2 linked regions of the Paraneptunicella aestuarii genome follow. The protein of the gene in region 2 interacts with the protein of the main gene of each other region in a pairwise test. Links are inferred from orthologs where the notes say so. Each region holds a gene or a part of one and is shown on either strand. Other genes may lie near its edges.

Region 1 (3,247 bases), 1.9 Mb from region 2 along the record:
ACTTGAACTACTTCTTTTCGATGAGTCATTTGAGTCACATAGTACATAACAAAGATAAGCAACCCGACTTCCAAACCGGCAAACGGCAGAATCAACCAGGCTCCTACAAAGGCCCAGGCAAAGGCAATACATAGGCAAACCGACGCGAATATCCACATAAGTAGCTTTACTTGCTTCCAGCTGGCTGATCGATTGGGATACAGCTCTAGGCGTGTTCCGTCGGTTACTTCTGTTTTAATTAGCATATTGGGTTGATTCCGGAGCTCGCTTTTTAATATTGAAACTTATGATAGATTTTCTGCTTCAGTATTTTTAATCTTAGCGCAGTGTAAAGATTAATTTTGATATCAACCAGGGAAATAAATTCAATGATCTATTCAGGTAGTTGCCATTGTGGCGGTGTGCAGTTTCAGGTAGAGGCACCCGAAGAAATTGAAGTGGAACATTGCAACTGCTCAATTTGTAGCAAGGCTGGTTATCTTCATCTTATTGTGCCTTTAAGTAAGTTTAAATTGCTGCAAGGTGAGGAGCTTATTAATACTTATACATTCGGTTCTGGAATAGCAAAACATACTTTTTGTAAGGTGTGTGGAATTAAACCTTTCTATACGCCACGTTCAAATCCTGACGGTATCGATATCAATGTTAATTGCTTGGATGTCCGACCTGTCAAAATTAATATTGTTGAATTTGATGGACAAAATTGGGAGGAAAATGCCCACGTATTAGCTCATAAATCAAAAGAATGATTAGGGTAATAATGTAGGAAAGGTGTCATCTATCCCTGCAATGAAAACGGGAATTAAATCAAAGCTGGAATTGTCGGTTCAAATAGGTAGATAAGTAAAAGAAAGGTCGCACTTGGCGACCTTTGTTAAAACACTTCAGTAATAAATTTCAGGTTTAAATGACCTAGTCTTTATTCTTTTCGCGTGATGCGCGTTTGCGGTCATTTTCAGTTAACAGCTTCTTACGCATGCGAATACTAACCGGTGTTACTTCAACCAATTCGTCGTCGTCAATGAATTCCATTGCTTGTTCTAATGACATTTTAATTGGTGGTGTTAGTGTTTGGGCTTCATCTGTACCCGCTGCACGAATGTTGGTTAGTTGCTTGCCTTTTAGTGCGTTTACTGTCAGGTCGTTGTCACGGCTGTGAATACCAATGATCATACCTTCATAAACTTCTACACCGTGTCCGATGAATAAGCGACCACGTTCTTGCAGGTTAAACAGAGCATTGGTAAGAGCTTTACCGGGAGCATTGGCAATCAATACGCCGTTCTTACGCTGACCGATGTTGCCACCTTTATAAGGGCCATAATGATCGAATGTGTGATACAGCAAACCAGAACCTGATGTCATGGTCATGAAATCAGTTTGGAAACCGATCAAACCACGGCTTGGGATGATGAAGTCAAGACGAACACGACCTTTACCATCTGGAGACATGTCTTTTAGTTCCGCTTTACGGATCCCAAGCTGCTCCATAACGGTGCCTTGGTTTGCTTCTTCCACGTCAACCGTTAGTGTTTCAAAAGGTTCCTGTTTTTCACCATCAATTTCTTTGATGATAACTTCAGGGCGAGAAACCGCTAATTCATACCCTTCGCGACGCATGTTTTCGATCAGGATACCAAGATGTAATTCACCACGGCCTGAAACACGGAATTTATCTGGATCGTCGGTTTCTTCAACGCGCAATGCCACATTGTGAACCAATTCTTTTTGCAAACGCTCCAAAATGTTGCGCGACGTTACAAACTTGCCTTCTCTGCCCGCAAATGGGGAGGTGTTAACCTGGAAGGTCATGGTTACTGTCGGTTCATCAACTGACAATGGCGGTAATGCTTCAACCTGACCCTGAGCACAAATGGTGTCAGAGATTTTTAACTCACCCAGACCTGAGATTGCAATAATGTCGCCCGCTTGTGCGCTCTCGACTTCATAACGATCCAGACCAAGATAGCCAAAGATTTGGCCGACTTTACCGTTACGAGTTTGGCCTTTGGCGTTCACAACTGTAACCGGTTGGTTGACTTTCACTGAACCGCGCGTAATACGACCAACACCGATAACGCCCAGATAAGAGTTGTAATCCAACTGGGAGATTTGCATTTGTAATGGGCCGTTCACATCGGTCTTGGGTGGTGCAACCTGATCAATGATGGTTTGGAACAAAGCGGTCATATCTTCGCCTTGTACGCCTTCTTCTAAGGAAGCCCAACCATTGATCGCAGACGCATAAACAACCTGAAAGTCTAACTGATCATCAGTTGCTCCAAGATTATCAAACAGGTCAAATACCTGATCCATAACCCAGCTTGGTCTGGCTCCTGGCTTGTCTACCTTGTTGATAACAACAATAGGCTTCAAACCTTGAGCGAAGGCTTTTTGCGTCACAAAACGAGTTTGTGGCATTGGGCCTTCCTGTGCGTCAACCAACAATAAAACGGAATCTACCATCGACATGATACGTTCTACTTCACCACCGAAATCGGCGTGTCCAGGAGTATCTACGATGTTAATTCGGTAATCATTCCAGCGAATGGCAGTGTTCTTTGCCAAAATGGTAATACCACGTTCTTTTTCAATGGCGTTGGAGTCCATTACACGTTCTTCTACACCGCCGCGGCTTTCTAATGTGCCGGACTGTTGCAACAACTTATCTACAAGTGTAGTTTTGCCATGGTCTACGTGTGCGATTATGGCAATGTTGCGTAATTTTTCGATCGAATCGTTATTTGCACTCATTCGAGTCATCTCTTAACTATAAATTTTCTGGAACTTCCAGACGTCATGAATTTGCAGGCGGCGGATTTTACAGCTTTACTTAACGTTTTGCGATGAACATTTGAGCTTTTTTTAGATTCGTCATAAAAACATCATTTTGTCGCAGGAAAGTGTGATCTTGGGGCAACGTCGGAAAGCAAAAAAGAGCGATGCATTGAAATGGTGCAATTGCGCCTCATGCTGGTGCATTTTGTTGCTGGGTATCTTGATTACCCTGTGGCAATAGCTTGATTTATAAAGGGTTTATTGTGTCACCAAGTTGGCACAAAATTCGCTTGATGCTTCATCAGTTCAGGAAAACGCATGATATCTTTCCGAAAACCAAATTTTGACCAAATTTTTCATGGTGTGGTGCACACCATGAGCTCGTTATCCATCTGGAGGAAAATATGTCCGTAGAAAACGCGCTGGATCTTATCAAAGAGAGCGAAGCCAAGTTTGTTGATTTACGTTT
Region 2 (3,240 bases):
AGGCTTTAGCGTTGATACTGGAATCAGCTCAAGGCTTCGCTACTATTATGCTTCTGTCAGAACAATTACAAGTACCAGAGAATAAGCCATACAAGCGTTATAACCTGCTCAAGTGTAACCGTAATCTACTGTTGCCTGTGATGGGTGATGAAGCGATGCAACTGCTTTAGTCCAGTTGCTGTTTTTTATCACCATAACTTCGTGCTTATCTTGCGTTTTTTAAGTCAAAACTTGCGATAAATGTCACGATAAAAATGCCCGCTTTGTATACCGTCAAAAGCGTAAAAACAATCGACACTGTCCTTGCGGAATGCGTATAATGCCGCTCCGCTTGAGAATCAGAGAATTATGTACGATTTCCTAGTCACAACATCCAAAGGTTTGGAGCAGCTCCTACAGCAAGAAATTCAGCATTTATTGCCTGAATTAGAGACCAATAATCGCCCCGGACAGGTGATGTTCCAAGGTGAGCTTAAAGACGCCTATCACATTTGTTTGTGGTCGCGTTTGGCTAACCGGGTATTACTCAAATTAGCCAGTAGTAAAGGTAGTAGCGGCGATGATTTGTATGATTTGGCGAACAAGGTAAATTGGTCGAGCCATTTTTCTCCTGATCAAACCTTTAGTGTTGATTTTATTGGTGCCAATAGAGACATCAATAATACTCAGTTTGGCGCGTTAAAGGTCAAAGACGCCATCGTTGATCACTTTAAAGACCTCTATGATCAACGTCCTAATGTTGATAAACATCAGCCTGATATTCGTTTTCAAGGTCGTTTAAACCGTAACGGTATGTCGGTCTATCTGGATTTGGCGGGCGGCAGTTTACATCAACGTATGTATCGTGAAAGAGCGGGGCAGGCTCCTATTAAGGAAAACCTGGCTTTTGCCATGTTGATGCGTAGTGGCTGGGTTGATGAATTTAATCAGGGGCACATTAAGCCGCTTTATGATCCCATGTGTGGTTCGGGCACGATTTTGATTGAAGCTGCACAGTACGCCAGCAATATTGCTCCTGGGTTATATCGCGAACGTTGGGGATTTGAGAACTGGAAAGGTCATCAGCCTGAGCTTTGGCAATCCATGCTGGATGCCGCTGAAATTAAACAAGCGGTTCCCGGTGTTGCGCTGGTTGGCACTGATATTGACGCCCGCGTAGTTCATATTGCGGTTAAAAATGCCAATTTGGCCGGTGTCGGGCAGTTTATTCGTTTCGAGTGTGCAGATGCCACCAAATATAATCGGGATATGAACAAGCCTGGCTATATTGTCAGTAATATTCCTTATGGCGAACGTTTGGGCGAACTCACTCAATTATTACCTTTGTTTAAAGATTGGGGATTCCACCTGAAGGAATCTTATCCCAATTGGAAACTGTCGTTGTTAACCAGTAATAGAGACATGCTAAGGCAACTTAGACTGGTAGCGACCAAAGAATATAACTTCATCAACGGCAATATTGAATGTCAGTTGGTGAACTTTGAACTGGACGAGAAAAACTGTCATATCTCCGAGAACGACAGGCAACAAAGTTCAGATTTTGGCAATCGCTTGCGCAAGAATCTGAGCAAAATGAAAAAATGGATTAACTCTCAGGATACCAACTGTTATCGCGTCTACGATGCTGATTTGCCTGACTACAATGTTGCCATTGACCGTTATGGTGAGTGGGTGGTGGTACAGGAATACGCGCCACCGAAACAAATTCCTCAGCATAAATCCATTGCTCGTTTGCAGGAAGTGCTTATCGCAACTCCTGAAATTATGGGAATTCCGCCGGAACAGCTGGTGTTGAAAACGCGTAAGGTACAGAAAGGCAAAGCTCAATACGAGAAGTTGGATAAACAATCCAACGAGATCCAGGTGTACGAGAATGGTGCGCGTTTCTGGGTGAATTTACATGATTATCTGGATACTGGCCTGTTTCTGGATCACCGTATTACACGCCAGAAAGTGAAAGAATTAAGTAAAGACAAGCGAGTGCTGAACCTGTTTTCTTACACGGGCTCGGTTTCTGTGTTTGCCGCTTTAGGTGGCGCAAAACTGGTGACAACGGTTGACATGTCGAACACTTATATTAAGTGGGCGAAGCGTAACTTTGAGCTAAACGACATTCGTGGTTATCACCAGTTTATTCGAGAAGATTGCTTGTCCTGGATACGTAACTGTGAGCAGCAATTTGATTTGATCTTTGTTGATCCGCCGTCGTTTTCTAACTCGAAAAACATGACCGGTTCATGGGATGTGCAGCGTGACCATTTAGGCTTTCTGAAAATGGTGCGCAAGCGTTTAGCTCCGGGCGGTACTATCATCTTTTCCAATAACTTGCGTAATTTTGCCTTGGCGCCTGAACTGGCTGAAGAAACCGGGTTAAAAATCCAGGAAATCAGTGCTGAAACCTTACCTCAGGATTTTCAGCGTAATAAGAAAATTCATCACTGCTGGATAATGACCGATGGCGATTGATTTAATTCTTTTTTCTGGCTCTGAATGCAGCTTATGTGATTTAGCCAAAGATTTGTTGGAGCAGGTGGCTGAACAGTGTCCTTATAGTCTGACGACTATCGATGTTAAAGCTGAGCGTCAGTATTACCATCAGTACGGAGCACGTATTCCCGTTGTTTTCCGTGAGGATACCCAAAGTGAATTGGGTTGGCCTTTTGATAAAGCACAATTGCTTGAATTTTTAAAATGAGTCGATTACTGCAATTAAAAGATGCTTCCTTGTCTTATGGCGTACAGCTATTGGACAAGGCTGAGCTATTAGTTAATAAGGGAGAGCGCCTGTGTCTGGTTGGGCGTAATGGAACCGGGAAATCTACCTTGTTGAAGGTGGTTTCCGGCGAAGTTCATCTGGATGATGGTTTACGCATTGTTGATAACAACGTGCGCATTTCCGTATTACCTCAAGATCCTCCCGTGACCAGTGACATCAGTGTATTTGATTATGTTGCCCAAGGCTTGGCACAAGTCGGTGAGTTGCTGAAAGAATATCATCACCTGACCCACGAAATGGCGCAGCGTCAGGACGATAAAATCTTCGCTCGTATGGAAGTGGTACAAAAAGAGCTGGATCATTTACAAGGCTGGCAACTGGAAACCCGTATTGAACAGGTGTTAACGCAATTACAGTTGCCGGGTGAGCAGAGTTTGTCTGAATTATCCGGTGGGTGGCGACGTAAGGCTGCGTTGGCGAGAGCCTTGGTGGTTGAGCCTGATATTTTGCTGTTAGATGAACCG

The links.
Region 1: the proteins of rlmKL (region 2) and typA interact in binary tests that used the Escherichia coli proteins (3 or more experiments, as listed by UniProt). The link is inferred for Paraneptunicella aestuarii from one-to-one orthologs.

What each region holds. Positions count from the first base shown.
Region 1 is NZ_CP074570.1:4,469,466-4,472,712, reverse strand. What follows is about bases 334-3,247. They hold typA (translational GTPase TypA), read right to left. Parts: upstream 2,755-3,247; coding sequence 913-2,754; downstream 334-912. Other genes in these bases: glnA (glutamate--ammonia ligase), read left to right, coding at 3,183-3,247; KIH87_RS17420 (GFA family protein), read left to right, coding at 369-749. In the rest of the region: KIH87_RS17425 (DUF2244 domain-containing protein), read right to left, coding at 1-245. UniProt on the Escherichia coli protein: A 50S ribosomal subunit assembly protein with GTPase and nucleotide-independent chaperone activity, required for 50S subunit assembly at low temperatures, may also play a role in translation.
Region 2 is NZ_CP074570.1:2,522,737-2,525,976, reverse strand. Bases 1-2,907 are described here. They hold rlmKL (bifunctional 23S rRNA (guanine(2069)-N(7))-methyltransferase RlmK/23S rRNA (guanine(2445)-N(2))-methyltransferase RlmL), read left to right. Parts: upstream 1-348; coding sequence 349-2,466; downstream 2,467-2,907. Other genes in these bases: uup (ATP-binding cassette ATPase Uup), read left to right, coding at 2,692-2,907; KIH87_RS10305 (glutaredoxin family protein), read left to right, coding at 2,456-2,695; KIH87_RS10315 (cell division protein ZapC domain-containing protein), read left to right, coding at 1-170. Also shown: more of uup, read left to right, coding at 2,908-3,240. UniProt on the Escherichia coli protein: Specifically methylates the guanine in position 2445 (m2G2445) and the guanine in position 2069 (m7G2069) of 23S rRNA. Methylation occurs before assembly of 23S rRNA into 50S subunits.